One region of the Lentzea sp. NPDC058450 genome, then DNA from elsewhere that is predicted to be linked to it. Evidence: riboswitches for the same ligand, from Rfam matches in the RefSeq annotation. Region 1 holds a riboswitch; each other region holds the start of a gene.
What was found. A riboswitch is a leader RNA that binds a small molecule or an ion and turns the genes downstream of it on or off. The one in region 1 is predicted to bind cobalamin.
Positions count from the first base shown of each region.

Region 2: linked by a shared signal. The riboswitch ahead of ACFWNN_RS22080 (ribonucleoside-diphosphate reductase subunit alpha) and the one ahead of ACFWNN_RS17645 (putative cobaltochelatase) in region 1 are both predicted to bind cobalamin.
Region 3: linked by a shared signal. The riboswitch ahead of ACFWNN_RS23410 (CbtB-domain containing protein) and the one ahead of ACFWNN_RS17645 (putative cobaltochelatase) in region 1 are both predicted to bind cobalamin.
Region 4: linked by a shared signal. The riboswitch ahead of metE (5-methyltetrahydropteroyltriglutamate--homocysteine S-methyltransferase) and the one ahead of ACFWNN_RS17645 (putative cobaltochelatase) in region 1 are both predicted to bind cobalamin.

Region 1 is NZ_JBHXLO010000010.1:47,031-49,222, reverse strand. Features, by position in the region: gene ACFWNN_RS17655 (helix-turn-helix domain-containing protein) at 1-277, shown strand, start outside; gene ACFWNN_RS17650 (threonine aldolase family protein) at 285-1,247, shown strand; cobalamin riboswitch at 1,276-1,410, shown strand; gene ACFWNN_RS17645 (putative cobaltochelatase) at 1,446-2,192, shown strand, end outside.
Region 2 is NZ_JBHXLO010000014.1:2,641-4,832, forward strand. Features, by position in the region: gene ACFWNN_RS22080 (ribonucleoside-diphosphate reductase subunit alpha) at 1-824, opposite strand, end outside; cobalamin riboswitch at 933-1,154, opposite strand; gene ACFWNN_RS22085 (aldo/keto reductase) at 1,337-2,192, opposite strand, start outside.
Region 3 is NZ_JBHXLO010000015.1:70,090-72,281, forward strand. Features, by position in the region: gene ACFWNN_RS23400 (RNA-guided endonuclease InsQ/TnpB family protein) at 1-456, opposite strand, end outside; gene ACFWNN_RS23405 ((2Fe-2S)-binding protein) at 542-1,192, shown strand; cobalamin riboswitch at 1,263-1,395, shown strand; gene ACFWNN_RS23410 (CbtB-domain containing protein) at 1,449-1,637, shown strand; gene ACFWNN_RS23415 (CbtA family protein) at 1,648-2,192, shown strand, end outside.
Region 4 is NZ_JBHXLO010000003.1:85,546-87,737, reverse strand. Features, by position in the region: gene metE (5-methyltetrahydropteroyltriglutamate--homocysteine S-methyltransferase) at 1-1,192, opposite strand, end outside; cobalamin riboswitch at 1,299-1,505, opposite strand; gene ACFWNN_RS06655 (TetR/AcrR family transcriptional regulator) at 1,504-2,070, opposite strand; gene ACFWNN_RS06650 (enoyl-CoA hydratase/isomerase family protein) at 2,148-2,192, shown strand, end outside.

The DNA.
Region 1 (2,192 bases):
CGCCGGAGAGTTCGCCGGCACGCTCTTCGACCACGTGCTGGCGTCGTTGCCGCTGGTCATCGCCGTGGAACGGACGACGGTCCGCAGCTGCGAGGGCAACTTCGCGATCACGGTCGAGCGCCTGGCCCGGCTGGTCGGCTCGACGTTCAAAGCGCACACCGTGCTGGCAGTGCTGCGGGGTGAGCACATCGAGTTCCTGCTGGCCCAGGGCATGACGGCGGCGGAGATCCGGGTGGGGGTCATTTCGCTCGCCGACACGCTGGCGGCTGAGGTTTGATGCTGGGGTGTTGAACCGACAGCTCTCCGGAGTCCGCAAGAAGACGTTGCTGGAGTCGCTCGGCCCGGTGCCGGACGTCGACCCCGACCGCTACGGCGACGGCGGCCCGGTGGGCGCGCTGGAGGAGCGGGTCGCCGCGTTGCTGGGCACCGAGGCCGCGCTGTTCGTGCCGACCGGCACGATGGCGCAGCAGATCGCGTTGCGCTGCTGGGCGGACCGCACGCACAACCCGATCGTCGCGATGCACCCGCGAGCGCACCCGTTGAACCACGAGGACGACGCGCTGACCGTGCTGTCCGGGCTGCGGCCGATCAAGGTGCGCAACGACGACGTCGGCACGTGCCCCGAGCCGTTCGGGACGCTGCTGCTGGAGGTGCCGGACCGTGAGGCCGGGTTCGTCCTGCCGACCTGGGACGAGCTCGTGGCGGTGGTAGAGGCGGCCCGCGAACGGGACGCGGTCGTGCACCTCGACGGCGCGCGGCTGTGGGAGAGCACCTTCGGGCTGGGCAGGTCGTTGCCCGAGATCGCCGGCCTCTTCGACTCGGTCTACGTCTCGTTCTACAAGTCCCTCGAAGGCATTTCGGGCGCGGCGCTGGCGGGGAGCCACGACTTCGTCGAGCAGGCACGGGTCTGGCGGCACCGGTACGGCGGCATGGTGTTCCAGCAGTGGCCCGCCGCGTTGTCCGCGTTGCACGGCCTGGACACGGTGTTGCCTCGCCTGGGTTCGTACGTCGCGCACGCCAAGGTCGTCGCCGCCGCGATGGACCAGCCCGAACCTCACACGCACCAGTTCGCGCTGCATCTGCCCGGCGACCCGGCCAGGCTGAAGGAGGTGGGCGGGAAGTTCCTCGGCGGGTTCTGGCCGGACGGACCGCTCGCCAAGACCGAGGTGACCGTGGCCGGGCCCGCGCTGGAGTGGACGGCGGACGAGGTCAAGGCGGCGTGGACCGAGTTTCTGGAGTCGATCTAGCGACGTCGCTCACCTGGCTGTTGGACCCGGCCTTGCGAAATGCGACGATGCCGGGGCTGTGAGGGGAGTGCGAGGAAGCCGGTGTGACTCCGGCGCCGTCCCGCGACTGTGACCGGTTTTGGACGCCGGAAGTCAGGAACTCGTCCCCCTCTTCACCTGACCGCGGGCGTGGACACCCGAGGAAGGACTTCGCCGAGCATGTTCCCGTTTTCGGCTGTCGTCGGCCATGACGACCTCCGGCTCGCCCTGCTGCTGAACGCCGTGCACCCCGGCATCGGCGGCGTGCTCGTCCGAGGTGAGAAGGGGACCGCGAAGTCGACCATCGTGCGCGCCCTCGCCGCGTTGCTGCCCGAGCTCGACATCTCGGCCGGCTGCCGGTTCGGCTGCGCGCCGGGGACCGCCGACTGCCCCGACGCGCCCCACGACGGGGTGGAGCGACGGCCAGCGCGGCTGGTCGAACTGCCCGTCGGCGCGACCGAGGACCGGCTCGTCGGGTCGCTCGACCTGGAGAAGGCGCTGACCGAGGGCGTCCGGGCGTTCCAGCCCGGACTGCTGGCGGCCGCGCACCGGGGCGTGCTCTACGTCGACGAGGTCAACCTGCTGCACGACCACCTGGTCGACCTGCTGCTCGACGCCGCCGCGATGGGGCGCGCGCACGTCGAACGCGAGGGCGTGTCGGTGTCGCACCCGTCGCAGTTCCTGCTGGTCGGCACGATGAACCCCGAGGAGGGCGAGCTGCGGCCGCAGCTGCTCGACCGGTTCGGGCTGACCGTCGCGGTGAAGGCCGCGCGCGACGTGGCCGTGCGCACCGAGGTGATCCGCCGCCGGCTCGCCTACGAGGCCGACCCGGCCGGGTTCGCCGCGCGGTGGGCCGACGAGGACTCGCAGCTGAAGCAGCAGATCACCGACGCCCGGTCGCGGTTGGCCGGAGTGTCCCTTCCGGAC
Region 2 (2,192 bases), on a different contig from region 1:
CCGTTGGAGTGGCCGTTGGTGCCGCGGATCAACGCACCGCGCGAGCGCACCCGCGACCACTGCACGCCGATGCCGCCGGCGAACTTCGACAGCCGCGCGATCTGGGCGTAGCGCTCGTAGATCGACTCCAGCTCGTCCTTCGGCGAGTCGAGCAGGTAGCACGACGACATCTGGGTGTGCTGGGTGCCGGAGTTGAACAGCGTCGGCGAGCTGGGCAGGTACGCCAGCGACGACATCAGCCGGTAGAAGTCGATCGCCTCGGCCGCGGTGTGCGAGAGCCCGCACGCGACGCGCAGCAGCCAGTACTGCGGCTGCTCGATCACGAACCGCTTGGACGGGTGGCGCAGCAGGTAGCGGTCGTAGACGGTGCGCAGGCCGAAGTACTCGAACCGCCGGTCGCCGTCGAGGTCGATCGCGTCGTCGAGCTTGCGGGCGTTGGCGGCCACGAACTTCGCGGTCGCGTCGCCGATCAGGCCCTCGGCGTGCCCCAGCGCGATGCTCTGGCTGAAGGACTGCACGCCCTGACGGCGCACCTCCTTCTCGATGAACGCGGCCAGCAGGCCCGCGGCGAGCTTGGAGTACTCGGGTTCCTCGGCGACCAGGGCGGCCGCGGTCTGGATCGAGAGCTTGTCCAGCTCCTCCGTGGTCGCCCCGTCGTAGAGGCCGCTGATCGTCTTCGTCGCGACCCGCAGCGGGTCGACGTCGTGCAGACCGACCGTGCAGCGCTCCACCGCGCGCACGATCTTGTTCAAGTCGACCGGTTCGAGTGAACCGTTGCGTTTTTTGACGCGCATGGTGGTGGTGACTGTGTCGACCGCCGTCACAGCTCTCTCCTCGCGAGCTCGGTGGCCACGAGAGCAGCGAGGAGTGAACGGGCGCGCGCGACCGCCACGTCCTCCCGCCCTCCCTCGGGGCCTCGGACGCCCGCACGCAGGCGCGTGCGGGATGCTGGCAGGTCTTCGGACTCACGGGCGTGCCCGGTGATCGATCACCGAGGCGCCTACCGGCCGTCGCTTCCCAGACACCCTCGTCCAGTGCTTCCTGACGGCTTTCGTTCCCGTTCACCGCTGCGGGGCAGTCCCGGAATCGCACCGGGTTCCCTCTTGCGACGACCGATCTGGATGATCGGCCGAACCAGCTTCGCGACACAATACATGGGCGCGATCATGAGACGCACACCTACATGTAGTGGGCGTGTCGCCCGGTTGGAGCAGCGTCCCGGACGTGCCGGAATCGCCCCGCCGACGACGGTGGAGACGGCAGGGCGAACCCGGTTGATCAACGCAGGTGGCAGGCGTTGAACACGGTCCGCCCCACCCCGTCGCCCGCGCCGGCCTCAGCCCTGCGGGACCGGACCCCGCACGGCCGCGGAGTAGTCGTTGATCCACTTGGGGTACACCGGGGCCGGGGCGCTGATCGCGTCCAGCTCGGCGAGGTCCTTCTCCTGCAACGGGTTCTCGACGGCGGCGAGGTTGTCGCGCAGCTGCTCGACGGTGCGCGCGCCGATGGTGACGCTGGTGACCGCGGGCCGGGCGAGCAGCCACGCCAGCGCGACCTGCGGCATGCTCGTGCCGTTGCGCTCGGCCACCTCGCGGACGACGTGCACGATCGGCGCGGCGGCGGACGGGTCGACCGGTGGAATCGCCTGAGAACTCTTCGAACGTCGCGCGGAAGTCTCTTCGGTCTTGCCCTCGGCGTCGAACTTGCCGGTCAGGTATCCGGCGGCGAGCGGGCCCCAGACGATCAGGCCGATGTTCTCGCTCTCGACCATCGGCAGGATCTCGGCCTCCAGGTCGCGCACCAGCAGCGAGTAGTGCTCCTGCAGCGCGACGAACCCGGACAGCTGCTTGAGCGCCGAGATGCCGAGCGCCTTGGTGACCTGCCACGCGGGGAAGTTCGCGGCGCCGATGTGCCTGATCTTGCCCTGGCGCACGGCGTCGTCCACCGCGCTGAGCGTCTCCTCCAGCGGCGTGATCGGGTCGGTGTTGTGCAGCTGGAAGAGGTCGATGTGGTCGGTGCGCAACCGGCGCAGGCTCGCCTCGATGCTGCGGGTGAGGTGCACGCGGGTCGCCCCGAGGTCGTTGGGGCCGGGGCCGGACCGCGCCATCGCCTTCGTCGCGATCAGCACCTGGTCACGCCGCCCGGTGAGGATCTCGCCGAGGTGCTCCTCGGACTCCCCGTCGGCGTAGACG
Region 3 (2,192 bases), on a different contig from region 1:
GATCATGGTGGGTGCGAGTCCGCTCAAATTCACTCGATCGAACGACCACACGAAACGCATCGGACCCGTTGTCTTGGCCAGGTGCAGCTCCCCGGCGCGCATGCGGAACGCGGACCGGGTGAAGTGCGCCGACTGCCGACCGTTGCGCGACTTGAAGCGCGGGAACTTCGCGCGCCCGGCGAAGAAGTTCCGACAGGCCGTGTACTGGTGGCGAAGCGTCTGCTGAAGAGGCACGCAGGACACTTCCGACAAGAAGGACAAGTCGTCGCTGCGCTTCCAAGCAGTCAGCGCGGCATCGGTCTCCCGGTACGAGGTGCTCTTGCCCTCGGTGCGGTAGCGAGTCGACCTCTCGGCAAGAGTCTTGTTCCACGCCAGGCGCACGCAGCCAAACGTGCGGTTGAGCATCGCGATCTGATCGGGGTCCGGGTAGGCCCGGCAGCGGTACGCCGTCCTCACAGCGCCAAGCCAGCCGATTGAAATCGCCCCGATTCGGGCCCTCTCCCACCTTCCGGGAAGATTCCACCCCGTAGCGTGAACTTCCGTGTCTGAGTTCGCCGAGGTTCTCGAAGCGCTGCGCCGGGTGCGCGGGATCAACCCGTTCTTCGCCCTCGACGTGGGCCGTCCGGACGAGTCGTGGCTGCCGGGAACGGCGCTGCTCGACGGTCCCGCGCTCAAGACCACCATCGACGCCATCGCGGTCCGCTACCGCGCCGAGGAGCCGAGGGTCGCGGCGAGCCTGTTCTTCCTCAGTTACACGGCCCGGTTGCTCAGCCCGCTCACGGCCGCGAACCTCCCGATCGACGTCCGGCCGGAGAACCTCTGGTGGCAGCACCACCCGCAGAACGGCCTGAGCGTCCGCATCGACGCACCGAGACTGGGCCCGCCGGCCGCCGCGGCGCTCGAACCGGTCGTGGCGGCGATCCAGGCGGTGACGCCGGTGGCGAGCGGGTTGTTGTGGGGCAACGCGATGTCGAACGTCGCGGGCGCGCTCAAAATGGTCGTGCGCGCACACATGCTCACCGCGGAGGAAGCGGAAGAACGGGGCGAACGGCTCATGAGCGCACCGCCGTTCGAACAGGCGGGAGAATTTCTGTCCTTTCCCGGCGAGCTCGGGTTCCGGCGCCGGTCGTGTTGTCTCTACTACCGCGTTGCCGCAGGTGGGAAGTGTGGTGACTGTCCACTCGTGAAGTGAGGAACGCAACAACTCTTATGGCCGGTTGTGCTTAACCGCCGGCTCAACTTACGGTGCACGCGCCGCAGTGACGGGAAGCCGGTGTGAATCCGGCGCGGTCCTCGCCACTGTGACCGGGAAGCGATCCCCGCCGAGCACGTCACTGGTCCCCGCCGGGACTGGGAAGACGCGGGGGCAGCGTTGATCCGGGAGTCAGGAGACCGGCTGCGGCGCCGCTAGGAGAGTTGACCTTCCACGAGGTATGGAGGAGCCCGTCATGACGAGCCCCGCAGCAAGCCTGTCCGCCGTCCGCGTGCCCAAATGGGCCTTCGCCGTCTCACTGCTCGGCCTGATCGTCACGTACCTGGTCCTGCAGGAGAACGGCCTCGCGCTCGGCGCGGGTTCCGAGTTGCTGCACGAGTTCTTCCACGACGGCCGTCACGCCCTCGGCGTCCCCTGCCACTAGATCCACGCAGATGACGACGACGTACAAGTCCATCGCACTACGCGGAGCAGCGGCCGGCGCCATCGCCGGTGTCGCCTCCGCACTGGTGCAGTTGCTGGTGACCGAGATCCCGATCCGGGCCGCGCTCGCGGTCGAGGAGGCTCGCGCACCCGCCGGCGAAGAGGCCGGCCACTCCCACGGCGGCGAGGAGGAACTCGTCAGCCGCGGCGCCCAGGTCGTGGGCGGCATGCTCGGCGTGGTGATCGTCGGCATCGCGGTCGGCCTGGTGTTCGCCACGGCCTACGCGCTGTCGAAGCGCTGGTTCACCGACCGCACGCCGTTCAGCCGCAGCTTCGCCTTCGGTGCCGCGGTCTTCGGCGCCGTGGCACTGCTGCCGTGGATCAAGTACCCGGCCAACCCGCCCGCCGTGGGCGACCCGGAGACGGTGAACTACCGCACCGCGCTCTACCTCGGCGTGGTGGTGGCCGGCCTGCTGATCGTGTGGGGCGCGAGCTGGCTCGCCGAGCAGCTGCGCGCGCAGTCCCAGCCCGTGCGCACGACGGCGGTGCTGCTCGC
Region 4 (2,192 bases), on a different contig from region 1:
GCGCGCGGGTGCGGTGCTCGGGCCTGAGCGCCTCGATGCGGGCCCTGACGTGGTCGTCGCGGCGCGGCTGCGGGAGGTCGCGCTTCGCCTCGTCGGCCCAGGCGCCGTCGGCCCCGGTGCGCAGGGCCTGACCGAGCAGCACGATCTCGCGGACCTTCTGCCGGGCGAACGCCAGCCGCGCCTGGACGTCCGGGTCGAGGGTCTCGGCTTCGAGGTCGTACGGCACGTGCAGGAGCGTGGAGGACGACGAGACGACGACCTCGCGGGCGGACCCCAGCAGGGACGCGGCCTTCGCCAGTGCGGCGTGCAGGTCGGTGCGCCAGACGTTGCGGCCGTCGACCAGCCCGGCGACGAGGATCTTGTCGCGCATCGCGGGGACCGTGACCGACGCGTCCGGCGCGCTGACGAGGTCGACGCCGATCGCCTCGACCTGCGACTCGGCGAGGATCCCGAACGCCTCGCCGAGGTCGCCGTAGTAGCCGGTGACCAGCAACTTCGGCCGTCCGGGCAGGCCGCCCAGCGTCCGGTACGCGCGGCGCAGGGCGTCGAGCTCGGCGGGGGAGCGGTCGGCGGCGAACGCGGGTTCGTCGAGCTGCACCCACTCGACGCCCTCGACGCGCAGCCTGCCGAGCAGTTCGACGTAGGCCTCCACCAGGCCGTCGAGCAGGTCCAGGGGCTGGAAGTCCGGGACCGTGCTCTTGGCCAGCAGCAGGTAAGTGACCGGGCCGAGCAGCACCGGCCTGGTCGTGACGCCGAGTGCGAGGGCCTCGCGGTACTCGGCGATCGGCTTGTCGGTCGCCAGCCGGAACTCGGTGTCCGGGCCCAGTTCCGGCACGAGGTAGTGGTAGTTGGTGTCGAACCACTTGGTCAGTTCGAGCGCCTGCGCGCCGTCCCGGCCGCGGGCCGCCGCGAAGTAGGTGTCCAGTTCGGACAGTCCGAGGTCGCGGAACCGGTGCGGGACGGCGCCGAACAGCTGGGTGGTATCGAGCACCTGGTCGTAGAACGAGAACGTGTTCGACGGGATCGAGTCCAGTTCGGACAGTTCGGCCCAGGTCTGCGCGCGCAGTTCCCGGGCGGTCTGCTGGAGCGCGGCTTCGTCGATCTTGCCGGCCCAGTACTGCTCGACGGCGCGCTTGAGTTCGCGCTTCGGGCCGATCCGGGGGTAGCCGAACACGGTGCTGCCGATGGTCACAGGCTCTCTCCTCGCGAGCGTGCGGAAGCACCGGAGTCACTCGCAGCGAGGCAGCACGAAGCCTGCCCGTCAGCCCGCCCGAGAGGCTCCGGAGCAGCGCGCACCGGGTGGTGCGCGCACCTGCGGCAGGTCTTCGGACTCGTGGGCGTGACGCACGCTCCTACCGGCCGTCGCTTCCCAGGTCGTGAGACCCAGTGCTGTGTTGACGGCTTTCGTTCCCACTCACCGCTGCGGGGCAGTCCCGGACTCGCACCGGGTTCCCTTTTGCTCCACCCGGGACGAGCCCGGGTGAACCGCTGGCGTGATCGAGACTAGCGGTCCGCGCCGAGCATGCCCAGCGCCATGGTGCCGTACTGAATGGTGAGATCCCTCAACTCCAGCGGGCCGTCCGGTGAGTACCACCGGGACACCCCGCTGCACATCTCCAGCAACGCGAGCCGCGCGACGCTCGGTTCGCCGACGGTGAGCTTCTTGGCCTTCACGCCGTCGACGATCGCGTCCTGCCAGACCTGCTCGTAGCGGTCGCGCAACGCCACGATCTCCGCCCGCCGCTCGCCCGTCAGCGCCCGCATCTCGCCGTCCACGACCGCGGTCTCGCGCGGCTTCTCGGCGTGCGCGCGGACGTGCATCTCGACCAGCGCGACGATCCGGGTGGTCTCGTCGGGCTCGGCGGCGATCGCCTCGGCCTTCGTGATCAGGTCGGTGAGGCTGGTCCGCATGATGCTGACCAGCAGGTCTTCCTTGGTGCCCATGTAGTGGTAGAGCGTCGCGGACGAGAGTCCGGCGGCCTGCGCGAGGTCGCGGATGCCGGTGCCGTGGAAGCCGCGTTCGGCGAACAACCGCACGGCGGCCTCGCGGACCCGTTCCTCCGTCGTCATCGGTTGCCTCCTCTTGACCGGCTGTTCGCGGCCACTCTAGCGTGAGGCCCAATCGATCGATCGATCGAAGGGGAGCGATGACCGTCGACTACGCGTGCCACGAGGGTGTGGCCGTGCTGCGC